3 regions of the Kribbella amoyensis genome follow, and region 1 is predicted to be linked to each of the others. Evidence: riboswitches for the same ligand, from Rfam matches in the RefSeq annotation. Region 1 holds a riboswitch; each other region holds the start of a gene.
What was found. Region 1 has a riboswitch for ZMP and ZTP ahead of FB561_RS27940 (bifunctional 5,10-methylenetetrahydrofolate dehydrogenase/5,10-methenyltetrahydrofolate cyclohydrolase). Riboswitches for the same ligand answer to the same signal wherever they lie in the genome.
Positions count from the first base shown of each region.

Region 2: linked by a shared signal. The riboswitch ahead of FB561_RS26570 (5-aminoimidazole-4-carboxamide ribonucleotide transformylase) and the one ahead of FB561_RS27940 (bifunctional 5,10-methylenetetrahydrofolate dehydrogenase/5,10-methenyltetrahydrofolate cyclohydrolase) in region 1 are both predicted to bind ZMP and ZTP.
Region 3: linked by a shared signal. The riboswitch ahead of FB561_RS27330 (glycine hydroxymethyltransferase) and the one ahead of FB561_RS27940 (bifunctional 5,10-methylenetetrahydrofolate dehydrogenase/5,10-methenyltetrahydrofolate cyclohydrolase) in region 1 are both predicted to bind ZMP and ZTP.

Region 1 covers NZ_VIVK01000001.1:5,974,743-5,984,304, forward strand. The annotation lists gene der (ribosome biogenesis GTPase Der) at 1-1,323, opposite strand, end outside; gene FB561_RS27920 (lysophospholipid acyltransferase family protein) at 1,316-2,044, opposite strand; gene cmk ((d)CMP kinase) at 2,041-2,724, opposite strand; gene FB561_RS27930 (prephenate dehydrogenase) at 2,735-3,811, opposite strand; gene aroH (chorismate mutase) at 3,808-4,176, opposite strand; gene FB561_RS27940 (bifunctional 5,10-methylenetetrahydrofolate dehydrogenase/5,10-methenyltetrahydrofolate cyclohydrolase) at 4,281-5,189, opposite strand; ZMP/ZTP riboswitch at 5,221-5,312, opposite strand; gene FB561_RS27945 (NUDIX hydrolase) at 5,563-6,222, opposite strand; gene prcA (proteasome subunit alpha) at 6,219-7,082, opposite strand; gene prcB (proteasome subunit beta) at 7,113-7,952, opposite strand; gene FB561_RS27960 (ubiquitin-like protein Pup) at 7,961-8,170, opposite strand; gene dop (depupylase/deamidase Dop) at 8,229-9,562, opposite strand, start outside.
Region 2 covers NZ_VIVK01000001.1:5,682,808-5,692,369, reverse strand. The annotation lists gene FB561_RS26585 (VOC family protein) at 1-655, shown strand, start outside; gene FB561_RS26580 (hypothetical protein) at 808-1,149, opposite strand; gene FB561_RS26575 (VOC family protein) at 1,308-1,676, opposite strand; ZMP/ZTP riboswitch at 1,736-1,807, shown strand; gene FB561_RS26570 (5-aminoimidazole-4-carboxamide ribonucleotide transformylase) at 1,834-2,967, shown strand; gene FB561_RS26565 (glycosyltransferase) at 2,988-4,115, shown strand; gene FB561_RS26560 (SRPBCC family protein) at 4,108-4,551, opposite strand; gene FB561_RS26555 (ArsR/SmtB family transcription factor) at 4,567-4,929, opposite strand; gene FB561_RS26550 (SRPBCC domain-containing protein) at 4,926-5,393, opposite strand; gene FB561_RS26545 (hypothetical protein) at 5,469-6,170, opposite strand; gene FB561_RS26540 (helix-turn-helix domain-containing protein) at 6,227-7,189, opposite strand; gene FB561_RS26535 (MFS transporter) at 7,249-8,421, shown strand; gene FB561_RS26530 (helix-turn-helix transcriptional regulator) at 8,439-9,383, shown strand; gene FB561_RS26525 (LppU/SCO3897 family protein) at 9,525-9,562, shown strand, end outside.
Region 3 covers NZ_VIVK01000001.1:5,837,291-5,846,852, forward strand. The annotation lists gene FB561_RS27325 (acyl-CoA dehydrogenase family protein) at 1-1,344, shown strand, start outside; ZMP/ZTP riboswitch at 1,357-1,438, shown strand; gene FB561_RS27330 (glycine hydroxymethyltransferase) at 1,480-2,928, shown strand; gene FB561_RS27335 (MFS transporter) at 2,976-4,187, opposite strand; gene FB561_RS27340 (ArsR/SmtB family transcription factor) at 4,184-4,750, opposite strand; gene FB561_RS27345 (nitrite/sulfite reductase) at 5,160-6,845, shown strand; gene FB561_RS38000 (hypothetical protein) at 6,842-6,991, shown strand; gene FB561_RS27350 (phosphoadenylyl-sulfate reductase) at 6,988-7,674, shown strand; gene cysD (sulfate adenylyltransferase subunit CysD) at 7,656-8,597, shown strand; gene FB561_RS27360 (sulfate adenylyltransferase subunit 1) at 8,597-9,562, shown strand, end outside.

The sequences.
Region 1 (9,562 bases):
GCCGAAGTCCTCGCGCAACCGGCGTTCGATGAACCGCTGGTACGACGGCTCGATCTGCCCGGAGGTGAAGATCGCGAACGTCGGCGGCATCGTCGTCGCCTGGGTACCGAACAGGATCTTGGGCTGCTTGCCGGACCGCACCGGGTGCGGGTGCGCGGCGACCAGCCGGCCCAGGAACGCGTTCAGCTGGCCGGTCGGGACGCGGGTCTGCCAGCCCTCCAGCGCCGCCTCGATCGCCGGGACCAGCTTCTCCATGTGCCAGCCGGTCAGCGCGCTGATGTTCACCCGCGGCGCCCACCGGAACTGGACCAGGTCGCGCTCGATCTCGCGCTCCAGGTAGTACCGGCGGTCGTCCTCCATCAGGTCCCACTTGTTGTACGCGATCACCAGTGCCTTGCCGGCTTCCTCGACCGCGTTCATGATCCGCAGGTCCTGCTCGCTGATCGGCTCGGACGCGTCGATCACCACCACGACGACCTCGGCACGCTCGATCGCGGAGTTGGTCCGCAGCGACGCGTAGTACTCGTGGCCCTGCGCGTTCTTCACCTTGCGCCGGATCCCGGCCGTGTCGATGAACCGCCACGGCTTGCCGCCGAGCGTGATCAGCTCGTCCACCGGGTCGACCGTGGTGCCGGCGACGTCACTGACGACGACCCGGTCCTCCTTGGCCACCTTGTTCAGCAGCGAGGACTTGCCCACGTTCGGCTTGCCGACGATCGCGACCCGGCGCGGTCCCCCGGTCTCGCCGTCGCGCTCGGGCGGCGCCTCGGGCAGTGCGGCCAGGACCGCGTCGAGCATGTCGCCGGTCCCCCGGCCGTGCATCGCCGAGATCGGGAACGGTTCGCCGATCCCGAGGCTCCACAGGCTCATCGCCTCGGACTCGATCCGCTGGTCGTCGACCTTGTTCGCGGCCAGCACGACCGGCTTGCCGGACTTGCGCAGTACCCGGACCACAGCCTCGTCCGCGTCGGTGATCCCGACGGTCGCGTCGACCACGAACAGCACCGCGTCGGCCGCGTTGATCGCCACCTCGGCCTGGGCCGCGACGAGGGCGGCCATCCCGACCGCGTCCGGGTCCCAGCCGCCGGTGTCGACCACCGTGAACGCCCGGCCGGCCCAGTCGGCGTCGTACGAGACCCGGTCCCGGGTCACCCCGGGGGTGTCCTCGACGACGGCCTCGCGGCGGCCGAGGATGCGGTTCACCAGCGTGGACTTGCCCACGTTGGGTCGGCCGACGATCGCGAGCACCGGCACCGGGCCGGTGTCCTCGCGGTCGTGGCTGGTCTCGGCTTCGGGATATCCGTAGCCGGATACGTCACTCATCAGGATCCTTCTCGTCTGGCGCGCCCGGGAGCGGGTGGCCGGTGGCTTCGACGGCGGCCCGGACATGCGCCCGCAGCACCTCGCCGATCTGGTCGGCCGTCTTCCGTACCTCGGAGTGCCGCCTCGGAAAGGGTACGCGGTCCACGGTGAACGGTTCGCCGTACACCACGTCGATCCGGCTCCCCTTCGGCGGATAGGCCTCCACCCGGCCGCCGGGCAGGCGGGTCCCGATCAGGGCGACCGGCACGATCGGCGCCCCGGTCACCAGGGCGAGGTACCCGACTCCGGTGCGGATCCGGGCGAAGTCGCCGGCGCCGCGGGTGCCCTCCGGGTAGATGCTCAGTACCCGGCCGTCCCGGAGCGCCTGGATCGCACGGCGGATCGCGAGCACGTCGTACGTCGACCGGTCGACCGGGATCTGGCCGACCCGGGTCAGGAACTTGCCCTGCAGGCCGTGGAACGCCTCGATCTTGCCGAGCTGGTGCAGCATCCGCGGCGCGACCGCACCGAGCAGCGGCCCGTCCAGCAGGCCCAGGTGGTTCGGGGCCACCAGTGCGGGACCGGTCCGCGGGAACAGGTCCTCGTTGTGCACGGTGAGGTCGTAGTGACGGAACAGGTAAGTGCGGACGAGGGCCCGCATCGGCAGCCCCAACCGGTACGGCAGCGGCGGGAGGTCGTCCGTTCGGGGCAGCTCCCGGTGCCCGGTGACTTCGGCGGTCATGACTCCTGGTCGCGCGGAGCGGCCTCGGCCTCCTTCGCCAGCCTGCAGATCACGTCGATGACCTCCTCCAGCGAGAGATGGGTGGAGTCGATCGTCACCGCGCCGTCCGAGGCCACCTGGAACTCCGACACGGTGGCGTCGTCGGCGTCGCGGCGGACGATCTGGTCGTGCAGCTGCTCGGCGGTGACGCCCTCGGCCAGCTCGGCCTTGCGGCGGGCCAGCCGGGCGTCGGTGTCGGCCGTGAGCAGCACCTTGAGCTCGGCGTCGGTCGCCACCACGGTCGCGATGTCACGGCCCTCGACCACGATCCCGCCGGTCGGCTGGGCGGCGTCGATGATCGCGCGCTGCCGCCGGATCAGCTCCGCGCGCACCTCGAGGTTGGTGGCGATCTTGCTGACGCTGGCGCTGATCCGCGGGTCCCGGATCGCCTCGGTGACGTCGGTACCGTCGGCGGTGAAGTGGCCACGCTGCGGGTCGGTGCTGATCCCGAGGTCGAGCGCCCGGGCCCGGGCCGCGACCGCCTCGGTGTCGTCCAGGTCCAGCCCGTGCTCGAGCGCCGACCAGGTCACCGCGCGGTACGTCGCGCCGGTGTCGAGGTACCGCAGCCCCAGCCTGGTCGCGACGCCACGCGCCGTACTCGACTTACCGGAACCGCTCGGGCCGTCAACAGCGATGATCATGGGCGGAAGATTACCGGTGGACGGACCAGCCCCGCTCGGTCAGGACCCGGACCAGCTGATCCACCGACGCGGGCTTGACCGCCAGCTCGACCTCACCGACCGGGCGGCCGGGGCTGTGGTCGATCCGCAGATCCTCGACGTTCGCACCGGACGCGGCCGCGTCGGCGAACAGCCGGGCCAGCTGCCCCGGGCGGTCGGGGATCGTGACGAGCACCGAGACCAGCTCGATGTGCGGCGACCCGTGCTTGCCGGGAACGCGGACCGCGCCGGACACGCCCCGGCGGAGGACGGCGGTGACCTCGTCGGCCGCCTCCTCCTTGCCCAGGGCAATCAACAGCCGGTCCAGCTCGTCCCGGATCTGCTCCAGCAGGCCGCTCAGCGCGGGCGAGTTCGCGGACACGATCTGGGTCCACAGCCCGGGGTCGCTGGCCGCGATCCGGGTGACGTCGCGGACGCCCTGGCCGGACAGGTCGAGGTGGGCCGACGGCGCGTCGACCAGGGTGCCGGCCGCGAGCGACGACATCAGCTGAGGCAGGTGCGAGACCCGCGCCACGGCGAGATCGTGGTCGGCCACGGACAGCTCGACCGTACGCGCCCCGCAGGCCTCGGCGAGCCGGCGGACCAGCTCGACGGCCTCAGGATCGCTGGTCGGATGCGGCGTGATCGCCCAGGTCGCGCCGTCGAACAGATCCGCCCGACCGGCGAGCGGCCCGTTCCGCTCGGACCCGGCCATCGGGTGACTCCCAACGTACCGAGCGAGGTCGTCGGCCGCCTTGTCGGTCAGTGCCTTCGCGTCGGCGAGTGGCTTGCCTTTCACGCTGGCCGCGTCGGTGACGATCGCGTCGGTCTGCCGCAACTGCTCCGCGATCACCTCACCGACGTGGTCCGGCGGAACCGCGACCACGACGAGCTGCGGCGCCAGCTGGACCAGCCGCGAACCGGCCCCGATCCGCTCGGCCATCAGGGCGCTGTCGGGATCGGCGTCGATCAGCTCGACCACAACCCCGAGCCGGGTCAGGGCCAGGCCGATCGACGTCCCGATCAACCCGGTCCCCACCACCCGGACCGGACCGCGTAACTCGGTCACTGCGCACCGGTCAGATCCGGGCGCAACGCCACCGCCCCGTGCAGGTAGACGTGCTGGATCTTCTCCCGCGACCGCGGCGACTCGGCGTGCAGCATCATCCGGACCACCCGCGGCAGCGCGTGCGGTACGTCGATCTCCTGCATGCACATCAGCGGTACGTCGGTCAGGCCGATCTGCCGGCCGGCCACCGCCGGGAACTCCGAGTGCAGGTCCGGCGTGACGGTGAACAGGATGCTGATCAGGTCCTCCGACGCCAGGTCGTTCGCCTGCAGGACCGCCCGGACCAGCTCGGCGGTCCGCTCGAGCAGGTGCTCCCGCTCGTCCGCCTCCAGCTGGGTGGCACCCCGGATCGCCCGTACCGCCACTGCCTGCCTCCTCGTTCGCGCCGCACCCTGTCCGAGTGCTGGTTGCCTGTCTCAACCCTAGGTCAGACCTCCCGGCACCCGCGCAGGTGTCTCGGATTTCCGTCTCAGACCGACGCGGTACCGGCGGCCGTCTGCGCCTCGGCGGCGTCGACGGTCTGCTCCAGCAGCAGCGCGATCGTCATCGGGCCGACGCCACCCGGGACCGGGGTGATCAGGCTCGCCACCTCGGTGGCTTCCTCGAAGTGCACATCGCCGACGTTGCCCTCGTTGTACCCCGCGTCCACGACCACGGCGCCCGGCTTCAGCCAGCTGCCACGGACGAAGTTCGCCTTGCCGACGGCCGCGACGACGATGTCGGCCTGCCGGACGATGTCCGCGAGATCCTTGGTCCGCGAGTGCGTGTAGGTGACCGTCGCGTTCGATGCCAGCAGCAACATCCCGGCCGGCTTCCCGAGAATCGGACTCCGCCCGATCACGACCGCGTGCGCACCCGACAAGGGCACCTCGTACGCCTCCAGCAGCCGCAGGATCCCGCCCGGCGTACAGGACCGGAACCCCGGTTCGCCGAAAGCCATCGCCGCGAACGCGTGCATGGTGACGCCGTCGACGTCCTTGGCCGGCGCGATCGCCTCGAAGGCGGCCCGCTCGTCGATCTGCGCCGGGACCGGGTGCTGCAACAGGATCCCGTGCACCTCCGGATCCTCGGACAGCTTGGTCAGCTCGGCGACAAGCTCCTCGGTGGTGGTCTCCGCGGGCAGCACGACACTGCGCGAACCGATCCCGGCCTTCTTGCTCCGGTTCTGCTTCATCCGCACGTACGTCGCGGACGCCGGGTCATCGCCGACCAGCACGGTCGCGAGACACGGCTGTACCCCGGTCCGTTCCCGCAGAGCCTCGGCCCGGACCGCGGCCTTGGTCACCATCTCCGCGGCGAGCTCGGTCCCGATCATCAACCGGGCCTGGGGCTGCGTGGTCGCGTTGTCGGCGGACTGGGTGGGGGTGCTCTGGGTCATGGGGCGCGCTCCTTCGGGCGTCGACGAACAGGTCGGTTGCCCAGGCGCGCGGCTCGAGCCGGAGGATCCCGGCAGACCGTTCCCCGGTGGTTCACCACCTCAACGCCAGTAGCGGTCCACTCACCAGAGTAGGCGATCCCCGATCCAGGGCCTCACCCTCACCCTCACCCCCGCACTCACGCCAACCTCCACTAGACCCTTACGCCCTCGGCACCCAGCCGACTGACGTGTTGTTTGACGGCTGACGGGTTGCAACCTGCCATCGGCCCAAGAACCCGCTACCGGCCGAACAACCCGTCAGCCATAAGCCGGCGGGGACATCCGGCGGCGGTGCGCCAGCACCTGTACCCGAGGCCGCCGGTCCCCAGATCATTCAGAGGAGGCCGGCTCGGTCGAGGGCGTAGTAGGCGGCGTCTGTGCCTGTCATGGTTCCTGGGGTCCGGAGGTCGCGGCGGAAGTCCTCGACGGTCAGTTCGACCGGGACGCAGTCCTCGTAGTCGTCCAGGTCCTGGTGGCCTTCGGCGCGGCAGTCGCGGGCTATCGCGATGTGCTTGCGATAGAGCGACGAGGTGGCCGCCAGCCAGCCGACCAGCTCGATCGACCCGCAGCGGTACCCCGTCTCCTCCTCGAGCTCACGGACGGCCGCCGTCGCTGGATCCTCGCCGACGTCGATCAGGCCGCCGGGGAGGTTCGTGACGACGCGGTCGAGGCCCGGGCGGAACATGCGGACCGTGACGATCCGGCCTTCCGGGGTGAGGGGCAGAACCGTGATACCGGCCTGGACCCCTTTGGACAGCGCCGGGCTGAACACGTCCCAGTCGACCTCGCGCCCGTCCGGCAACCGGTACCGCCGGACGCGCACGGTGAGGAACCCGTCGAACCCGGGCCGCTCCCCCAGCACCTCCCACGGCTCCGGATCGCCCGGTCGCCGATCGACGAACTCCGCACCCGGCACCCCGTCGACGCCCCGAACGAGACCGTCCGCCGTCGGAGTGGATCCGGCGGCGGACGGGTTCGCTTCTCGGTCGGTCACAGGGGGCGGTCGTCGTCCGGGTCTTCCGGGGGCGCGACGGGGGCGTCGTCCTCCGGCGGGGCGACCGGGGCGTCGTCGTCGCTGTCGCTCTCGTACGAGCCGCCGTTGACGGACTCCTGCTGCTCGGTGTGCGCGGCCGGCTCGGCGGGGGCCGTGTCGGGCCGGGACTCCGCGAGGATGCGTTCCAGCGTCTCCTCGGAGATGCGCTTGAACTTGCGGGTCTGGGACCTGGTCCGGTCCAGCACCGCGACCTCGATCTGGTCGGGCGTCAGCTGCCGCACCTCGGAGCTGTCGTGACCGAGGGCGTCCACCGCCAGCCGGAGCGCACCCGCGAGCGAGATGCCCTCCTGGTAGTGCTCGCCCACGTAGTCGGCGACCTGCTCGGCCGGACCGCCCATCACCGCGTACCCCCGGACGTCGGCGATGGAGCCGTCGTAGGTGAGCCGGTAGATCTGGTCGTCGGCACCGGTGGCCCCGATCTCGGCGACCAGGATCTCCACCTCGAGCGGCTTCTCACCGCCGGACGAGAAGATCGCGCCGAGGGTCTGGGCGTAGGCGTTGGCCAGCGCCCGGCCGGTGACGTCGCGACGGTCGTAGGAGTACCCGCGCATGTCGGCCAGCCGCACGCCGGCGATCCGCAGGTTCTCGAACTCGTTGTACCGGCCGACCGCGGCGAACGCCATCCGGTCGTAGATCTCGGCGACCTTGTGCAGCGCGGGCGACCGGTTCTCCGCGACGAACAGGATGCCGTCGGCGTACTGCAACGCGATCGCGCTGCGACCCTTGGCGATGCCTTTGCGGGCGAAGTCGGCCCGGTCCCGCATCAGCTGCTCGGGTGAGACGTAGAACGGAACGCTCATCGATATCCTTCGTGAACTCGGGGACCAGGCTCAGGACAGCGGCGCGGCCGGGCCGTCGGGACGCTGCAGCCGGGCCGCGACGACGCTGTCGACGATCGCGCCGACCTCGTCCTCGGGCATCCGCTGGTAGCCGTCCGAGGTGACGACACCGACCACCGGGAAGATCCGCCGGGCCATGTCCGGCCCACCGGTCGCGGAGTCGTCGTCGGCCGCGTCGTACAGCGACTGGATCGCCGCCGTCACGCACTCGGTCGCCGACAGGTCCTCCCGGTACAGCTTCTTCAGCGCACCCCGGGCGAACAGCGAGCCCGAACCGACACTGTGGAAGGCCTGCTCCTCGTACCGCCCGCCGGTCGGGTCGTAGGAGAAGATCCGGCCGCCCTTCAGGTGCTCGTCGTAGCCCGCGAACAGCGGCACCACGGCCAGCCCCTGCATCGCCATCGCCAGGTTGCCCCGGATCAGCGCGCTCAGCCGGTTGGCCTTGCCGTCCAGGCTGAGCGTGGTCCCTTCCAGCTTCTCGTAGTGCTCCAGCTCCACCTGGAACAGCCGCACCATCTCGACCGCGAGCCCGGCCGATCCGGCGATCCCGACGCACGAGTACTCGTCCGCGGGGAACACCTTCTCGATGTCGCGCTGGGCGATGATGTTGCCCATCGTCGCGCGCCGGTCGCCGGCCATCACGACGCCGCCCGAGAAGGTGGCGGCGACGATCGTGGTGCCGTGCGGGACGTCTTTGGACAGGTCACCCGTCCCCAGCGACCGCCGTCCGGGCAACAGGTCGGGCGCGTGCCCGGCCAGGAAGTCCATGAACGACGAGCCGCCTGGGGTCAGGAAGGCTTCCGGCAGCCGGCCGGAGGCATCGAATGTCATCGAGCGGTTCACTCCCCACCCTTTTGCACGAACCCGCGGACGAACTCTTCCGCGTTCTCCTCGAGCACCTCGTCGATCTCGTCCAGGATCGAGTCGACGTCCTCGTCGAGCCGTTCCTTGCGCTCGGCGACGTCCTCGGAGACCTCGACCTGCTCGACCTCTTCCTCGGTCGACGAACGCTTCGGCTGCTTGTGCTGCTGACCGCCGTCCTTCGCCATGGCACACACCTCCTAGAACCGCTGGAGAGGCCGCCCAACCGACCCCTCTACAGCGACCCTACCCGTCGGCACCCCCAGTGATGGTGCGAACCAGGTCACTCGCGGTGTCGCAGTTATCAAGAAGTGCTCCGACATGGGCTTTCGTGCCCCGCAACGGGTCCAGGGTCGGGATCCGCTGGAGCGATTCGCGGCCCGGCAGATCGAAGATCACCGAGTCCCAGGAGGCCGCCGCGACCTGCGCCGCGTACTGCTGCATGCAGCGGCCGCGGAAGTACGCGCGGGTGTCCGTCGGCGGGTGCGAGACCGCCATCCGGATCTCCTCGTCGCTGACCAGGCGCTGCATCCGGCCGGCCTTCACCAGCTTGAAGTACAGCCCCTTGTCCGGCCGGAGATCGGCGTACTGCAGGTCGACCAGGTGCAGCTTGGAGTCGTCCCAGTCCAGCCCGTCGCGATCGCGGTAGGACTGGAGCAGTTTGAGCTTGGCGACCCAGTCGAGCCGGTCGGCCAACTGCATCGGGTCCGTGGCGAGCTGGTCGAGCACTTCCTCCCAGCGGTGCAGCACGTCCTTGGTCTGCCGGTCGGCGTCGTCGCCGTACTTGTCCTCGACGTACTTGCGCGACTGCTCCAGGTACTCGGTCTGCAACTGGACCGCGGTCAGCTTGCGGCCGTCCTTCAGCGTGATCAGGTGCGTGCAGGACGGGTCGTGGCTGATCTCGTGCAGCGCGGTCACCGGCCGGTCGACGGACAGGTCGTCGGTCAGCCAGCCGTCCTCGATCATCGACAGCACGAGCGCGGTGGTGCCGACCTTGAGATAGCTGGAGATCTCGGACAGGTTCGCGTCGCCGATGATCACGTGCAGCCGGCGGTACCGGTCCGGGTTCGCGTGCGGCTCGTCGCGGGTGTTGATGATCGGCCGCTTCAGCGTGGTCTCCAGCCCGACCTCGACCTCGAAGTAGTCGGCCCGCTGGCTGATCTGGAAACCGTGCGCGGTGCCGTCCTGGCCGAGCCCGACCCGGCCCGCGCCGGTGACCACCTGACGGCTGACGAAGAAGGGAGTCAGGTGCCGCACGATCGACGCGAACGGCGTGGACCGGCGCATCAGGTAGTTCTCGTGCGAGCCGTACGACGCGCCCTTGTTGTCGGTGTTGTTCTTGTACAGGTTGAGCGGTGGGGCGCCGGGGATCTGCCGGGCCTGCCGGGCGCCTTCCATGATCACCAGCTCGCCGGCCTTGTCCCAGACCACGACGTCGCGCGGGTTCGTGCACTCCGGCGCGGAGTACTCCGGGTGGGCGTGGTCGACGTACAACCGGGCGCCGTTGGTGAGGATGACGTTGGCCAGCCCGGTCTCCTCGTCGGTGAGCTGGCTGGAGTCGGCCACCTCCCGGCTCAGGT
Region 2 (9,562 bases), 290 kb from region 1:
CTGGGGCGGCGTCTTCGGCACGGAACCGGTCGAGGACGCCGAGGGGATCCTCGTCCCGGCGAAGGACGACAGCGGGTTCCGGCTGCGGATCGTGCCGACCGAAGAGCGGAAGAGCACGCCGAACCAGATGCACTTCGACCTCACCAGCACGTCGCTGGAGGACCAGCAGGCGACGGTGGCGCGGGCGCTCGACTTCGGTGGCCGGCACATCGACATCGGCCAGCTTCCCGAGGAAGGCCACGTGGTACTCGCCGATCCCGAGGGCAACGAGCTGTGCGTGATTCCGCCGGGGAACAACTTCCTCGCCGACTGCGGATTCCTCGGCGCGATCGCGTCGGACGGAACGCAGGCGGTCGGGTACTTCTGGAGCAAGGCGCTGGACTGGCCGCTGGTCTGGGACCAGGACGAGGAGACCGCGATCCAGGCAAGGCCCGGTACCCCGAAGATCACCTGGGGCGGTCCGCCGGTGGCCCCGAAGTACGGCCAGAACCGCCTCCACCTCGATCTCGCACCCCCGGCCGGCAGCGACCAGCAGGCCGAGGCCGAACGCCTCGTCGGCCTGGGCGCGACCCGCCTCGGCCTCGACACCGGCGACGCCGCGATCTGGATGGCAGACCCGGACGGCAACGAGTTCACCGTCCTCTCACCCCGCTAGGGACCTGGGATCACGTCTCGCGGCCCTCAGTTACCAGGCTGAGCACTCTTGGAGATTGCTCATAGGTCAGACTGTTGGCCCTCCGGCCGACACCTGATCCGTAAGGGGAGCGAGGAACTCCCCACCCGGAGCCGAGCCGGTAGCGCGGGCACTCACGACTCCCAGAGTCGCTCTCCCGAGCGAACCACCATTCGGCCAGGGGTTAGGATCCCACGCTTCGGTAAGACCTCCCAGCGTCCGGAGAACACTGCCGCCAGAAAATCGTGTAGCTCAACTGTTGGCACGAAGTCGAAGACATGCTCGTCCACCATGACGCGTGCGACATCAAGGTCGTCTCGAACCGAAACAACGATCGTGACCGGCCCATCGGTCGTCAGCACGAAATCCGATACTTCCGGCGCGTACTCGATGATTCTCTCACTCCAGAGCAGGCTCGGATGCGTACTTGCGAGACGGTTCAGTTCCTCGATGAACCGTGCTCGTGTCAGCGCCATGGACCGTGCCGAAAGTCGAACTTCCGGTCGCCAAACCTGACCCTGAACACCGTCCTAGCTTCCTTCTTACCGTTGACCTTCACCGATCTCCCGCTCCAGCCAATCGACCATCCCGAGTTCCTTCCAGGGCGGTCGAGTATCCCCGATCTGGGGCTGACCTAGCTCGCGGCGCCCCAGACGAAGCAGAACTCGTTGCCCTCGGGGTCCCGCATGACCTGCCACAGCTCACCGTCGTAGATGTCGTCGGCCCGGGTGGCACCAAGTCGCAGCGCCTTCTCGATCGCCTCCTCCTTGGTCTCCGGCGGCACGTAGAGGTCGAGGTGCACCCGGTTCTTCCGGACGTCCTTCCCCTCCGGAACGCCGGCAAAGTCCAACCGAACCCGCCCACCCCGCAACTCCAGCACCCCGTGCTGCGCCCGCACCTCACCCCCGAGCAACCCCTGCCAGAACCCCACCACCCGCTCCGGATCCAAACAGTCGAAAGCCACCGAGTCGACCACCGGCACCGCCACATCTCCACCACTCATCCAGCCACCCTATTTGAACGCCGGGCGTCTCCAGGGCTGTGGAGCGGGAGTATCGTGAGCGCCGCGACTGGCGTGGCCGGAGCTGACCGGCGTGGAGCGAACGAGTGGCATCGACCGCCTGGGTGCCCCTTCGAGAACAGCCGGAGGGACACGTCACATGCGCTACGGGATGAATCCGCACCAGTCCGCCTCGATCGTCGCCGGCCAAGGGCCTCGCGTACTGAACGGCGAGCCGTCGATGATCAACTACCTCGACGCGCTGAACGCCTTCGAACTGGTCCGTGAGGCCGACCTCGCGACAGGAAAGCCTGCGGCGGCCTCCTTCAAGCATGTGTCGCCCGCGGGTGCAGCCGTCGCCGGTACCGTCGACCCGGCCGCCGCGAACCTCTGGCGGGTGACCGGCGTCGAGCCGGACAGCCTCTTGTCGGCGTATGTCCGGGCCCGCGACGCAGATCCCAAGTCGTCGTTCGGCGACGTCGTCGCACTGTCGCGTCCGGTCGATCCGACCACTGCGGAGTTCCTTCGCACGGTGATCTGCGACGCCGTGATCGCGCCCGGATTCGAGCCAGGTACTGCCGCTGCACTCGCCTCCAAGCGTGGCGGGCGGTTCCTGGTACTCGAGGCTGATACGACGTGCATCCCACCGGCCGTCGAACGCCGAGACGTCCTGGGGCTCACGATCGAACAGGAACGTGACGCCGTGCCCATCGCCTCCGTACTCCCCGACGGCGGCGCGCTCCGCGCATCCACCCGGGCCGATGCGCTGCTCGGTCTGGTGACCTTGCGCTACACCCAGTCCAACTCCGTGGCTTTCGTCCGCGACGGAGCGGCGATCGGCATCGGTGCCGGTCAGCAGAACCGGGTCGACTGCGTACGGCTGGCCGCCGCGAAGGCGCGCACCTGGTGGCTCCGGCGGCATCCCTTCGTCGACCATCTGACTGAGGTCGACGAGATGGGGCGTCAGGATCGCCTCAACTGGCAGCTCCGTTTCGCGGGCCAGGAGATGACGACAGTCCAGCTCTCGGAGTTCGCCACGCTGTTCGGCGACGAGGCGCGGAGGCAGTACGACGAAGTGGGCTGGCGGGACCAGTGGATCGCGTCTTTCGCCGGCGTCACCATGACGTCCGACGGCTACCTGCCGTTCTCTGACAATGTCGAGTACGCCGCGGCCGCGGGGGTCTCCACGATCGTGGAACCCGGCGGATCGCTGCGGACCAACGAAATCGTCGCGTGCGCCGCGACCCACGGGATCGAGCACGTACAGACCGGCCTCCGCCTGTTTCACCACTGACCACCGGTAAGGTTCGGCGGATGCGCATCTTGGTTTCTTTTATCGGGGGGCTGGGGCATTTTCGGCCCTTGGTGCCGGTGGCTCGGGCTTTGGAGGCGGCTGGGCATACGGTGGCTGTCGCTGGGTCGGGGAAGGTGACGCCGGGGATTGCGGCGGAGGGGTTTGTTGTCTTTCCGACCAGTGGGCCGCGGCCTGCTGATGCGCCCGCTCCTGTGCCGGAGCCGTTGGAGGCTGTTGATACGGCTGCCGAGGAGCGGCATTTCAGCGAGGCTTTCGGGCGGCGGGGCGCTCGGCGGCATGCGGGAGCGTTGCTCGGGATCGCGGGTGAGTGGAAGCCGGACTTGATCGTGCGGGACGAGGCCGACTTCGGGGCCGCCATCGCCGCGGAACGGCTAGGGATCCCGTGTGTGAACGTCCTCGTCCTCGCGGCCGGGTCGCTTCTCCGCAAGGAACTTCTGGTCGAGCCGCTGCACGAGATCCGCGCCGAGCACGAGTTGCCGCCGGACCCCGAACTCATCATGCTCGACCGGGACCTGGTGCTGTCCCCGTTCCCGCCGAGCTTCCGTGATCCGGCGTTCCCGCTCCCCGCGACGGCGGTGTCCTTCCGGCCGACGGCCCCGAAACGGTCAGCGGAGGGATCCACCAAGACCGTCTACTTCACCCTGGGGACGCTCTTCCAGCCGGACACCGACGACCTGTTCTCCCGGGTCCTCGCCGGCCTGCGCGAGGTACCGGCGAACGTGGTCGTGACCGTTGGCGAGCGCAACGATCCCGCCCTACTCGGTCCGCAGCCCGACCACGTGCGCGTCGAGCGGTACATCCCGCAGGACGAGCTCCTCCCGCACTGCGATCTCGTGGTCTCGCACGGCGGCTCCGGCAGTCTCACCGGAGCCATCGCGCACGGTCTCCCGTCGGTCCTGCTTCCCCTCGGCGCGGACCAGCCTCACAACGCCCGGCGAGTACTCGACCTCGGGCTCGGCCGAGTCCTCGACGCCGTCACCGTCACCCCGGCCGAGGTCACCGCCGCAGTCACAGCCGTCCTCGCGGACCGCACCTACCGGGAGGCGGCCAGGCAGCTCCAGGCCGAGTACGACGAGCTGCCTGACGTCGACCAGATCCTCCCCCTGATCGAAGGGGTGATCAGTTGAAGTTGTCGATCTTGGTGTCGTCCGGGTCAGGGGCGCCCTCGCCGGTCTCGACCAGGGACTTCAGGCTGATCAGATACGTCGCCCATTTGGTACTGCAGTGGTGCATGAACTCGACCGGCTCGCGCCAGCCCTCGTGCTTGAACAGGGTCGTCGTGTAGTCGTCGTCCTGCCGGAGGTCCCAGTTCACGGTCGTGCCGATCCATTCCTCAGGCCCGCCGATCACCTCCCAGCGGACGCGCTTGTCCGGCACGCTCTCCAGGACCTTCATGTCGAAGCCGCCCTTGTCGCCGAACCGGAACCGCAGTACGCCTCCCGCGTCGCCGTCGCCCTCGGTGTCCCTGGTCCACCAGCCCGCGAGTCCGTCGGGCGTCGTGAGCGCCTGATAGACCGCGTCCGGGGACGACTTGATACCGACTCTGTGCAGGATGTCCACCATGATGTTCTCGCTTTCCTAAAGGTCTTCCGACTGTTCCTTGCTCTGTTCCTTGCTGCGCTGGATCGCCTCGGCGATGCGCTTGATGCGGCGGAGCCTGGCGTCCCAGGTCGCGCCGACCGTGGTCAGTTGCGCGACCGCGCGGGCGAGTTGTGCCTCGTCCACCTGGTACCGCTTCTCCCGGCCGGCCGGAGTGGCGTGGACCAGGCCGACGCGGTCCAGCACGCCCAGGTGTTTGGCGACGGCCTGCCTGGTCACCGGCAGGTTCTCGCTGAGGGTGGTGGCCGTGCCCGCGCCGCCGGTGAGCAGCAGGTCGAGCATCCGGCGCCGGGTGGGATCGCCGATCGCGGACCACAGGTCGTCGTCGACGGTGACGCTCATCGGTTCGCCGCCAGCCGCTTGACGTACTCACCGAGCCGCGGAACGAAGGTGTCCCAGCCGGTGACGTGATCGCGGTACGCCTCCTCGAGGACCGCGGCTTCCCAGCCCCGCTCACGGAATCCGGTCTCGGTCAGCCGCACCGTCGTCCCGCCACTGGTGGGCACCAGCTCGAACGTGATCAGCAGCGAGTTGCCCGGTCCCGGCGCCGCGCCCTCGGGATAGAGCCAGCGGATCGAGAACAGCCGGGGCGGATCCGCGTCCACGACGGTGAACTGCTCGGCCAGCGCGTCGGGCGAGCCCGGCTCGCCGAACACCAGCTGCCCCACCCCGCCCGGCGTCGCCCGGTCCAGCTCGGCTTCGTCGGGCCACCACTCCTTGAGATGGACGGGACTGCTGATGACCTCGAAGACCACCTCGGGGGACGCGTCGACGTGGATCTCGCGCTCGATGCTGCCGTACTCCATGGCCTACCCTTTCGCAACGTTTGGTTGCACATCACGGTAGACCACGAGACCGGCTTCACGCAACCATCGGTTGCTCTAATCGCTCGGGTGCCCGCGCCGGCGCCACGGGCTGCCCCAGCGCCCGCCGCCCTCGCCGCGCAGGTCCATCGACAACCCCATCACGGCCGCTCGGGCGCTGCTGCTGGCGAAGTAGCTCGCGCTGTACGGCTCGATCAGCGCGCCCGCCTCCCACGTAGGTACCGTCCGGACGTACTGCACCGGACGAACCACGGGATCCTCCCCCGCCCGCAGCCGTGCCGCGTCCTGCGCACAAGCGGCGACCCTCCTCGTACCGCCGGTCGGTGGGGTCCACACGACGTCCACGGCGGACGGCCCGTGCTGCGGATTGAAGAAGCACGGCACCCGGCGCTCGGGCAGTGGCTCCCCCGCGACCCGCGCTCGCACACACGCCAGGGCGAACCGTCCATCGGTCAGCGTGTCCGCCACGCTCGCGATCGCGTCGGCCGACTCCAGCCGGGTGACGGCGCGACGAGCTGATTCGTACGAGTCGAGCGCGGCCTGGTAGTCGGCGTGCGCCTCGGTGTCGAGCGGGCGGCCGGAGAGCGCGGCGTCCAGGCGGCCGAGCTCCTCGCCGAGGTGAGTCACGTCGTCGTCGGCGAGCAGACGGGTCTGTTCCAGTTCGCGGGCCGCCCGGCGCCGGGCCGCGCGCAAGTCCCAGAGGTAGCGCCCGGCGAGCGCGGTACCACCCCCGGTGAGTGCGAAGACCAGCCACTCCATTGATCGAGGATAACGGCAGATCCGCGGTTGTCTCCCCCTGTTTTCCCGGGGAAGTTTTAGTTGCCCTGAGCATCAACCAGGGAGTCGCCCGCGGTACTGCGGTAGTACAGCACGGTCCGTCCGGCGCGGCGGCGCCGGATCAGCTGAGCGTCGAGCAGGATCTTCAGGTGCCGGCCGATCGAGCCGAGCGGCTGACCGGTCAGTGCGACCAGCTGGGTGGTCGTCTTAGGGCTGCCGAGCAGGACCAGCACGGTCGCCCGGCCGGCCCCGAGCAACCTGCTCAGCGCGTCCGGAACCACCCGCACGGACTCGGCGAGCACGCCCGAACACGGGTACACGATGGCGTACCGGTCGGTGCGGGACCACGTCACCCAGGCAGCGCCCGGGGTGACCGGGACGAAGAAGAGTTGCGCGCCCTCGAGCGACCGCGGCGGGTAGTCGTTCGCGTTGATCTGCAGCGCGCTGTCGCCGAGCCAGCGCATCCTCGGGCGGAGGTCGTTCAGCACCGACACCCACCCGCCCTGACTGAGTTGACGGGTCCGCGCGACGATGTCGGCCTCGAGGATCCGGCGGCGCCGCGGCCAGGTCGGCAGCACGGTCTCGGACCAGACCCACGCCAGCAAGTCGGCCGCCCGCTCCGGCAGGTCCGCGCGATCGAGAATCGACGGCAACGCCGCACCACCGAGCGATACCCGCAGATCAGCACGAGCCGCGTCGGGCTCTGCGGTCCGGACCGCGACCAACTCGTCGGCGAACGGCGCCTCCCCCATCGGTGTCGGGGTGAGGAAGTCCGCGTTCCAGCTGCCGCCGAGTCCGACGTCGACGAGAGCCGCCGCGACGGGATCATCGGCCAGCCGGGCCCGGTACGCGGGGAGGTGGGCGTCGAGCCAGGCCCGGTCGGCCGGATGCGCCGCGGTGGCCCGGTGCAGGGTCTTCAGCGACGAGGTGGTCTCCGCGAGCGCGGACACCACGAAACGGCTGCCCGCCAACGTGTCGGTACTGACCACCCACCAGCCCATCTTTCGCCTCCCCGCGAAACATTAACCTCTGACGGGCCGCGGTACCGACACTCCGACGCATGCGTACCTACCGGGAGCTGTTCCGGACTCCGGAGTTCAAGCCCTTCTTCGCCAGTACCGCGCTGAACGTCGCCGCGCAGACCGTGAGCGGCCTCGCCCTCGGCACCCTGATCTACGACGCCACCGGGTCTCCCCTGCTCTCCGCGCTGGCGATCTTCGGGCCGTCGCTCGCGCAGGTGGTCGGGATGACGACCCTGCTCGCGGCGGCCGACCGGCTGCCGCCCCGGGCCGCGCTGGCCGGACTCGGCTGGATCTTCGCCGCCGGCACCGCTGCCCAGGCGATGCCCGGCCAGCCCGTCTTCGTTGCCTTCAGCATCCTGTTCGTGGTCGGCGTGGTGTCGTCGGTCGGCGGCGGGGTCCGCTGGGGCCTGCTGAACCAGCTGCTCAGCAAGGACGGCTACCTGCTCGGCCGGTCGGTGCTGAACATGTCGGTCGGGGTGATGCAGATCTGCGGGTTCGCGACCGGCGGCGTACTCGTCGCCGTCCTGTCTCCCCGCGGCGCCTTGCTCACCGGTGCCGCCCTGTACTGCGGGAGCGCCGTGGTCGCGGGGTGCTTCCTCACCCGACGGGCGCCGAGGTCGACCCAACGAGTCTCGGTCGCCGTGACGTGGCGCAACAACCGCGAGTTGCTCTCACCGGTCCAGCGACGCCGGGTCTTCCTCGCACTCTGGCTTCCGAACGGGCTGATCGTCGGCTGCGAGTCCCTGTTCGTCGCGTACTCACCGACGTACTCGGGGCTCCTGTTCGCGGCCGCGGCCTGCGGGATGCTGGTCGGTGACACCCTGGCCGGGCGTTTCCGGCCACAACGGCTGGCCGTCGGGTTGTACCTGCTGCTGGCGGCCCCGTACTTGGTCTTCTTCCTGCGGCCACCACTCACCCTCGCCGTCGCCGCGGTCGCCGTTTCGGCTGTCGGGTACTCGGCCAGCCTGCTCATGCAGGAACGCCTGATGGCACTCACCCCGGACAAGCTGAGCGGCCAGGCACTCGGCCTGCACTCGTCCGGGATGCTCGTGATGCAGGGCGTCGCCGCGGCCTTGGCCGGCGGGATCGCCCAGCTGACCTCACCCGCGCTGTCGATGTCGGTCATGGCGGCCGCCTCGCTCGTCGTCACCTGCGCGTTGGCCCGCGGACTGCGGACCGGCTCGAAAAGCGCTCAGCTGGTGAGCACTTAGTTTGCGAGAATCCCCGTATGCGCGCTGATCGGCTGGTCGCCACCCTGCTCCTGATGCAGGCCCGCGGCCGGGTCACGGCGGCCGAGCTGGCCGAGGAGCTGGAGATCTCCGTGGCCACCGCGCGCCGCGATCTCGAGGCCTTGTCGACCGCCGGGATCCCGGTCTATCCACAGCCCGGACGCAACGGTGGTTGGTCCTTGCTCGGCGGCGCCCGGACGGATCTGAGCGGGTTGAGCGCGACCGAGGCGCAGGCCCTGTTCCTCCTGGTCGGGCCGGCCGCCTCGATCGCGCCCGACGCGAAGGCCGCGCTGCGCAAGCTCGTCCGCGCCCTGCCGGAGACCTTCCGGACGGAGGCCGAGGCGGCAGCGGAGGCGGTCGTGATCGACCCGGCGGGCTGGGGCGAACACGGCAAGCAGCGCCCGTCCCGGGTGAACGAGCTGCAGACCGCGGTGGTGAAGCGGCGGAAGGTACGCCTGACCTACGCCGGTCGCCGTCGTGAGCAGTCCGAGCGGGTCGTCGATCCACTCGGACTCGTCGACAAGGACGACGTCTGGTACCTGATCGCGGGGACCGAGAAGGGACAGCGCACGTTCCGGGTCGACCGGATCGTCGCGGCCGAGGTCACGGAGCTGCCCGCGGAGCGCCCGGACGACTTCGACCTCGCGACCGAGTGGGCCCGGGTGGTCGACGAGATGGAGCAGAACCGGTCCGGGCTCGCCGCGACCGTCCTCGTCCGGGAGCGGCATCTCTGGGTCATGCAGGACCGGCTCGGGCGGCACTGCGAGGTCCTCGGACCGGGTGACGAAGGCTGGGTCCGGATCCTGGTGACAGCCCCGACCCCGCTGATGATCGCGCAGCACCTGGCCGGGTGGGGCGGCCTGATCGAGGTGCTCGACCCGCCGTCGGTACAGGCCGAACTGGCCCGGCTCGGCGGCGAACTCGTCCAGCGGTACGGCCACTGACCGCAGACGGCCGGTGACAATTCGTCGCAGCAGGTAAGACGTGCGCCAACCGGGGGGATTCGCGACTCCGGATGACCGGGACGGCGAGTAGGGTCCCCGATGTCCCAAAGCTGTTCCACGCGCTAGCAACAGGAAGTGTCCGTGACCACGTCTCCCCCTCAGCCGCCCCACAACCAGTA
Region 3 (9,562 bases), 140 kb from region 1:
GTCGGCTTCGGCCTGCAGGCGGCCCCCTGGACGAGTACCGCGGCGTCGCCCCACCTCACCCGCGCCGCCGGCTTCTACCTGTGGTCCCAGGTCGAGCCCGGCCACGGCTGCCCGATCTCGATGACGTACGCCGCGGTCCCGGCCCTGCGCGCCTCCGAACACCTCGCCGCCGAGTGGATCCCCGGCCTCGCCGCCACCGCGTACGACGTGCGCCGGCTGCCCGCCGCGGAGAAGGCCGGCGTGCTCGCGGGGATGGGGATGACCGAGAAACAAGGCGGATCCGACGTCCGGGCCAACCTCACCACGGCGACGCCGTCGGGCAACGGCGACGAGTACCTGCTGAACGGGCACAAGTGGTTCTGCTCGGCCCCCCAGGTGGACGTGTTCCTCGTACTCGCCCAGGCGCCGGAGGGACTCAGCTGCTTCGTCGTCCCCCGGGTCCTTGCTGACGGCAACCGGAATACGTTTGCCCTGCAACGGCTCAAGGACAAGCTCGGCAACCGGTCGAACGCGTCCAGCGAGGTCGAGTTCCACAACACGCTCGGCTACCGGCTCGGCGACGAGGGCGCCGGCGTCCGGACGATCATCGAGATGGTCGCCGCGACCCGGCTGGACTGTGTCCTCGGCTCGGCGGCGTTGATGCGTCGCGCCCTGGTCGAGGCGACCTGGCACACGTCGTACCGGAGCGCGTTCGGCGGGTTGCTGCGCGACAAGCCGGCGATGCGGAACGTCCTGGCCGACCTCGCGATCGAGAGCGAGGCGGCGACCGCACTCGCGATCCGGCTCGCGGCCGCGGTCGACGCCGCACTGGCCGGGGACGAACAGGCCGCGGCGTTCCGGCGGATCGCGTTGCCGCTGGCGAAGTTCTGGGTCTGCAAGCGCACCCCGATGACGGTCGCGGAGGCGCTGGAGTGCCTCGGTGGCAACGGGTACGTCGAGGAGTCGGGGCTGCCGTTGCTGTACCGGGAGTCGCCGCTGAACTCGATCTGGGAAGGCTCCGGCACGGTCAACGCCCTCGACGTACTCCGCGCGCTCCGCCGGCCGGAGTCGCTGGAGGCCTGGCTGACCGAGGTCGGTGCGGCCAGTGGAGCCGACCATCGCCTGGACGCCGCGGTGACCGACGTCCTGGAGTCGCTCGCCGACGTTTCCGAGGCCGAAGCGGGCGCTCGCCGGCTGGCCGCGCGGATGGCCGCGTGCCTGCAGGCGTCACTGCTCGTCCGCCACTCGACACCCGACGTCGCCGACGCTTTCGTGGCGTCCCGGCTCGCGGGTGACTGGGGTGGCGTGTTCGGGACGCTGCCGCGGACCACGCGGTTCTCGACCGTCGTCGACCGGGTGATCTGAGACGCGCTAGGGTTACCGCGTCGCGACTGGCGCGTGAGGTGGAGAACCACCGGGGAGCGAGAAGACGCGGGCACCGTGCGCCTGGGTGCCGGCGACCCACGGGATGACCCAGTGCAAACCTCAGGAGAGACAACGATGACTCAACCCTTCGACGCCGCGGCCGCGTCGGCGGCGTACCGCAGCGCCCTCGAGGTGATCGGCGCGGTGGAGCCCACCATCGCGGGCGCCATCCGGTCCGAGCTGGAGGACCAGCGGTCCTCGCTCAAACTGATCGCGAGTGAGAACTACGCCTCCCCCGCGACCCTGCTGACGATGGGCAACTGGCTGTCCGACAAGTACGCCGAGGGCACCATCGGGCACCGCTTCTACGCCGGCTGCCAGAACGTCGACATCGTCGAGCAGACCGCCGCGGACCACGCGAAGGCGCTGTTCGGCGCCCCGCACGCCTACGTCCAGCCGCACTCCGGGATCGACGCCAACCTGGTCGCGTTCTGGGCGATCCTGGCCCAGCGGATCGAGGCCCCGGCACTGGCCGAGGCGAGTGCCAAGCATGTCAACGACCTGACCGAACAAGACTGGACCAAGCTCCGCAAGGCGCTCGGCGACCAGCGGATGCTCGGCATGTCGCTCGACGCCGGCGGCCACCTCACCCACGGCTTCCGGCCGAACATCTCCGGCAAGATGTTCCACCAGAGCTCGTACGGCACCGACCCGGAGACCGGCCTGCTGGACTACGACGAGGTCGCCCGGACGGCCCGTGAGTTCAAGCCGCTGGTCCTGATCGCCGGGTACTCCGCGTACCCGCGCAAGGTGAACTTCGCCAAGATGCGCGAGATCGCGGACGAGGTCGGCGCGACCCTGATGGTCGACATGGCGCACTTCGCCGGGCTCGTCGCCGGCAAGGTGTTCACCGGCGACTTCGACCCGATCCCGCACGCGCACGTCACCACGACCACCACGCACAAGTCGCTCCGCGGCCCGCGCGGCGGCATGGTGCTCTGCCAGCCCGAGTACGCCGACTCGGTGGACCGTGGCTGCCCGATGGTGCTCGGTGGTCCGCTCAGCCACGTGATGGCGGCCAAGGCCGTCGCTTTGGCCGAGGCGCGGCAGCCGTCCTTCCAGACCTACGCGCAGGCCGTCGCCGACAACGCGGTCAGCCTGGCCGAGGGCCTGATGAAGCGTGGCGTCAAGCTGGTCACCGACGGTACCGAGAACCACCTGGTGCTGCTGGACGTCTCGTCGTACGGCATCACCGGCCGGCAGGCCGAGTCGGCGCTGCTGGACGCGGGCATCGTCACCAACCGGAACGCGATCCCGCGCGATCCGAACGGCGCCTGGTACACCTCGGGCGTCCGGATCGGTACGCCGGCGCTGACCACGCGCGGGTTCGGCGCCGACGAGTTCGACCGGGTGGCCGAGCTGATCACCGACGTGCTGTCCAGCGTCACCCCGACCACCACGTCGGCCGGCGCGCCGTCGAAGGCGAAGTACGAGCTGGCCGCCGGCGTGGCCGACAAGACCCGCGCCGCCTCGGCCGAGATGCTCGACAAGCACCCGCTGTACCCGGGCCTCGAGCTCAGCTGATCTACGGACCACCGCGGTCGCCTCCCGATGCCGGGAGGCGACCGCTGTCAGCCCTTCAGGCGGGCGGCGGACCACAGCATCAGGACCGCGAACGCCGTACCCAGTGCCGCGCAGGCGAAGGTGACGTCGGTCAGGGAGATCAGGGCGCCGAAGCCGGTCATCGCCAGTGGCATCAGGGCCTCGTCGGACAGGCTGACGATGCTCGACGTCCGGCCGAGGAACGCCGGCTCGATCGTTTGCTGGAACGCGCCGGACAACTGCGCGGAAGCCAGGCCGGCCGTCATCCCGATCATCGCCATCGCCACGAACACGACGACCCGCGGGACGGCTCCAATCATGACGCACCCGGCCGCCTGCGGGATCAGCAGCAGCAACCCCGTCCGGGCCGGGCGGCGTGGTTTCCAGCGCAGCGCGATCACGGCGCCGAGCGCGGCCGAGATCCCGGAGCACGCCTGGAACCAGCCGAGTGCACCGGCACCCCAGCCGTCGACGTGGGTCCGTTGCACCAGGCCGACCGCGATGACCGGGCCGACACACAGGTTCAACCCGAAGAAGGCGATCACCAAGGTCCGGGCCGAGACGTCGCGGCGCAGGTACCCGAAGCCGTCGCGCAGGTCAGCGCGGATCGACGCGCCGCTCGACGACGGTTGCGGCAACCGGGGACGGACCACCCAGGCCAGCGCGACCGCGATCACGGCGAACGACAGCGCGTCCACCAGCATCACCGCGGCCAGCCCGCCGTGCGCAACGAGCAGGCCGCCCAGGGGTGCGCCGACGAAGACGGCCAGCCGATTCGCGAGCTGGGTCCCGGCGGCGAGTTTCACCAGGTCCTCGCCGCGGACCATCCGGCGTGGAATCGTCCCCGCGGCCGGCGTGTAGATCGCGTCCATCACGCCGAAGAGAACCGCGACGGTCAGCAGAAGCGGCAGCGTGACGCCGCTCGTCAGCACGATCGCGCCCGCGGTGGCCAGGACGACGATCCGGCCGAGGTTGGCGAGGATCATCGTCCGCCGGGCGTCGAGCCGGTCGGCCAGCGCTCCGCCCCACAGGAGCACCAAGGCCCGGGGCAACGCGCCGATCCCCATCACCAGGCCCGCGCCGGCCGGCGTGGTCACCTGGGCCGCGCTCCACGCCAGCCCGACGTACCAGGCGACATCCCCGATCTGCGACACCGCCGCCGAGAAGATCCACCCTTGCACCCGGCGGTCCCGGCCCAACGGCGGGAACGCGACCTCGGCGTACTCGTCGGTGGTCGTCACGGCCGGGCCGGGACGCCGTGCGCGAACACGAAGACGGTCTCCACCTCGTCGCCGGAGTCGGGCGCGTCGACGTACTCCTGGATGATCGCGCCGATGCGGTCGCCGAGCTCGGTGAGCCGTTCGGGGGTCAGTGTGACCCAACTCTCGGTCGAGAACGCGGCCCGGATCCAGGCGTCGTCGTAGGCGTGCCGGCGCTCGAACCACTGCCGCACCTTGGTGGCGTGATGGCCCAGGTTCGCCTCCTCGGCGGTGGCCGCCACCAGCTCGCCGGCCGGGTCCCCGCCGGCGTCCGCGATCGACCACGAGTACGACACCTTGGCCGTCCGCCACCAGCGTTCCCGGCGATTCCTGGCCAGCTCCGGCGCCTCCTCGATCACGCCGGCCGCGGCCAGCACTTTCAAGTGGTGGCTGACGTTTCCGACCAGTTCGCCGGTCGCGCCGGCCAGCCGGGACGCGGTCGACGGGCCGTTCACGCCGAGGTGGTCGATCAGCCGGCGGCGGAGCGGATGATGGATCGCGGCGATCACGGAGGCGTCCGCGGAACGCCGGTTCGCAGGGCTCATGCCGGGCAGCCTAGCTATAACAAGACTTCTTGAACAAGAGTTCTTGTCGGTTGCGGATTGAGCGCGAAACAATCCCGACCAGACTGGTAGACATATCCGTATCCTGAGATCTCATCTCACAGAGCAGGATTGGGAGTTGATTTGTCAGGCGTCGGCGCTGATCGTTGGGGACATGCTCGCTGCCCTGACCACCCACCTCGTAGGTCGCATCCACGTCGACCTCGGGCGGATGCGCAGCGCCATCTGTTGTCCTTCGACGTTCTGACAGCCACCCCGCCGGGCCCGCTGACGGCCCCCTGATCACCTGATCACCGCTGGGTGCGCACCGCGCAGAACGGGTCGAACCGACGACGTTTCGGACCCTCCCCCGCGGACGCACCTGTCTCCAGTAGACAAGGACACGTTCGAGATGACTGGCGTCACCTCTGCTCCCCGCAAGCCTGCCCGCCCGCGTAAAGGCAAGGGCGAGGGCCAGTGGGCGCTCGGCTACCGCGAGCCGTTGAACAAGAACGAAGAGAACAAGAAGAACGACGACGGCCTGAACGTCCGGGCCCGGATCGAGAACGTGTACGCGCACGGCGGCTTCGACTCGATCGACCCGGCCGACCTGCGCGGCCGGTTCCGCTGGTGGGGTCTGTACACCCAGCGCAAGCCCGGCATCGACGGCGGCAAGACCGCGACGCTGGAGCCGGAGGAGCTGGACGACAAGTACTTCATGCTCCGGGTCCGGATCGAGGGCGGCCAGCTCAGCACCGAGCAGCTGCGGGTGATCGCGGAGGTGTCCAGCACGTACGCGCGCGACACCGCCGACATCACCGACCGGCAGAACATCCAGCTGCACTGGATCCGGGTCGAGGACGTGCCGGCGATCTGGCAGAAGCTCGAGGCGGTCGGTCTCTACACCACCGAGGCGTGCGGTGACGTCCCGCGCGTCGTGATCGCCAGCCCGGTCGCCGGGATCGCGGCCGACGAGATCATCGACCCGTCGCCGGCGATCGACGAGATCGTCGAGAAGTACATCGGCTCGACCGAGTTCTCCAACCTGCCGCGCAAGTTCAAGACCGCGATCACCGGCCACCCGTCGCACGACGTGGTGCCGGAGGTGAACGACATCGCGTTCGTCGGCGTGGAGCACCCCGAGCACGGCCCCGGGTTCGACCTGTGGGTCGGCGGCGGCCTGTCCACCAACCCGATGCTCGCCCAGCGGCTCGGGACCTGGATCCCGCTCGACGAGGTGCACGAGGCCTGGTGGGGCGTGACCAGCATCTTCCGCGACTACGGCTACCGCCGGCTGCGGAACCGGGCCCGGCTGAAGTTCCTGGTCGCCGACTGGGGCGTGGAGAAGTTCCGTGAGGTTCTCGAATCCAAGTACCTGAAGCGCAAGCTGATCGACGGACCGGCGCCGGAGATCCCGGCGGTCCAGGGCGACCACGTCGGCGTCTACCGGCAGAAGGACGGCCGGTTCTACGTGGGCGTCGCGCCCGTCGTCGGCCGGGTGTCCGGCAGCTCGCTGGCCAAGGTGGCCGACGTGGTCGCGGCGCACGGGTCGGACCGGATCCGGACCACCGCGCAGCAGAAGCTGATCGTGCTCGACGTCGAGGAGTCGAAGGTCGAGTCGCTGGTCCAGCAGCTCGGCGAGCTCGGGTACCAGGCGCGGCCGTCGGCGTGGCGGCGGAACACGATGGCCTGCACCGGGATCGAGTTCTGCAAGCTGGCGATCGTCGAGACCAAGGCCCGCGCGGCCGAGCTGATCGACGAGCTGGAGCAGCGGATCCCCGAGCTGGACGTGCCGATCACGGTGAACGTGAACGGCTGCCCGAACTCCTGCGCCCGGATCCAGGTCGCCGACATCGGCCTGAAGGGCCAGCTGGTCCGCGATGCCGACGGCAACCAGGTCCCCGGGTACCAGGTCCACCTCGGCGGCGGGCTCGGCCTGGACGCCGGGTTCGGCCGCAAGCTGCGCGGTCACAAGGTCACCTCGGCCGAGCTGGCCGACTACGTCGAGCGAGTCACCCAGAACTACCTGAAGGAACGGTCCGAGGGCGAGCGGTTCGCTCAGTGGGTCGTCCGTGCGGATGAGGAGGCACTGCAATGAGTGAACGCGCTGCACCGCTGTACTGCCCCTACTGCGGAGACGAGGATCTCCGTCCTTCCGAGGAAGGGCACGGCACCTGGGAGTGCCGGCCGTGCGCACGGGTGTTCCAGCTGAAGATGATCGGACTGCGGGTGACGGTGGAATGAGCACAGACTTGAAGACGCTCGCCGAGGAGGCGAACGAACGACTGGCCGACGCCTCGGCGCAGGAGTTGCTGGCGTGGGCGCGGGAGACCTTCGGGGACGACCTGGTGGTGACCGCTTCGATGGCGGACGGTGCGCTCCCCCACCTGGCGGCCGAGGCGGCTCCCGGAGTGGACGTGCTGTTCCTCGACACCGGTTACCACTTCGCCGAGACGATCGGGACCCGGGACGCGGTCGCCGCGACGCTGCCGATCAACCTGATCAACGCGACCCCGAAGCAGACCGTCGCCGAGCAGGACGCCGAGTACGGCAAGGACCTGTTCGCGACCAACCCCGACCAGTGCTGCGCGCTCCGCAAGGTCGAGCCGCTGAACCGGGTGCTGTCCGGCTACAAGGCCTGGGTGACCGGGGTACGCCGGGAGGAGGCGCCGACGCGGGCCAACACCCAGGTGATCGAGTACGACGCCAAGCGCGACATGGTGAAGCTGAACCCGATCGCGCCGTGGACCCAGGAGGACCTGGACGGGTACATCGCCGACAACGGCGTCCTGGTCAACCTGCTGCAGTACGACGGCTACCCGTCGATCGGCTGCCAGCCGTGCACCCGGCAGGTCGCGCCCGGCGAGGACCCGCGCAGTGGCCGCTGGTCCGGCCAGGGCAAGGTCGAATGCGGGTTGCACACGTGACCGCCACGATCGGGACGGAGCCGGCCATCACGACCGTCAGCAACCTGGACGCGCTGGAGAGCGAGTCCATCTTCGTCTTCCGCGAGGTGGCGGCCGAGTTCGAGCGGCCGGTGATCCTGTTCTCCGGTGGCAAGGACTCGATCGTGATGCTGCACCTGGCCCGGAAGGCGTTCGCGCCGGCGGGTGTGCCGTTCACGTTGCTGCACGTCGACACCGGGCACAACTTCCCCGAGGTACTGGCCTACCGCGACGAGACCGTGGCCGCGCTCGGGCTGCGGCTCGAGGTGGCGTCGGTGGAGGACTACCTCGCCGACGGCCGGTTGCGGGAGCGCTCCGACGGCACCCGGAACCCGCTGCAGACGGTGCCGTTGCTGGACGCGATCAACGGGCACAAGTTCGACGCGGTGTTCGGCGGCGGTCGCCGGGACGAGGAGCGGGCCCGGGCCAAGGAACGGATCTTCAGCCTGCGCGACGAGTTCGGCCAGTGGGACCCGCGGAACCAGCGGCCGGAGCTGTGGTCGCTGTACAACGGCAAGCACCGGCCGGGCGAGCACGTCCGGGTCTTCCCGCTGTCGAACTGGACCGAGCTCGACGTGTGGAACTACATCTCCCGCGAGGAGATCCCGCTGCCGAGCATCTACTACGCGCACGAGCGGGACGTGTTCGAGCGCGACGGCATGTTGCTTGCCGTCGGCCCGTACTCCCAGCCACGGGACGGCGAGGAGGTCGGCCGGCGGGTGGTCCGGTACCGGACCGTGGGCGACATGTCCTGCACCGGCGCGGTCGCGTCGACCGCGGCGTCCCCGGCGGAGGTCGTGGTCGAGGTGGCGGCGAGCGAGCTGACCGAACGGGGCGCGACCCGGGCCGACGACCGGGTCAGCGAGGCCGCGATGGAAGACCGCAAGCGGGAGGGCTACTTCTGATGAGCACACTGCTGCGACTCGCCACCGCGGGTTCGGTGGACGACGGCAAGTCGACCCTGGTCGGTCGGCTGCTGCACGACTGCAAGGCGATCCTCGCCGACCAGATCGCGCACGTGAAGACGGTCTCCGAGGCCCGCGGCGGCGACTTCGACTTCGCGCTGCTGACCGACGGCCTGCGGGCCGAGCGGGAGCAGGGCATCACGATCGACGTCGCCTACCGGTACTTCGCCACCGACAAGCGGTCGTTCATCCTGGCCGACTGCCCGGGCCACGTGCAGTACACCCGGAACACGGTCACCGGCGCGTCCACCGCGGACGTGGTGATCATCCTGGTCGACGCCCGGCACGGGGTCCTCGAGCAGACCCGGCGGCATCTCGCCGTGGCCGGCCTGCTCCGGGTCCCGCACGTCGTGCTGGCGGTGAACAAGATCGACCTGGTCGGCTACGACGAGGCGGTCTTCAAGGGCATCGCCAAGGACGTCGCGCAGCTCGCCGACCAGCTCGGCATCGCCGATGTCCAGGCCGTCCCGGTCTCGGCGCTGGTCGGGGACAACGTGGTGGAGCGCTCCGCGGCGACCTCCTGGTACGACGGCCCGACCCTGCTGGAGTACCTGGAGAACGCCTCCGGGCGGACGGACGTGTCCGGGCAGCCGCTGCGCTTCCCGGTCCAGTACGTGATCCGGCCGCAGACCGACGACGAGTACCGCGACTACCGCGGCTACACCGGCACCGTTGCCTCCGGCACCGTTTCGGTGGGCGACCAGGTGGTCGTGCTGCCGGCCGGCCGGCGGACCTCGATCGCCGGGATCGACCGGCCCGTGGTCGGCGCGACCGCGACCGCCGTCGCCGAGCGCCCGTCCGCGGTCGCCGGTGAGGCCGTCACGGTCCGGCTGGCCGACGACATCGACGTCGCCCGCGGCTCGGTGATCGTCGCTGCCGACGCCTCCCCCGGCACCCGCCGGGAA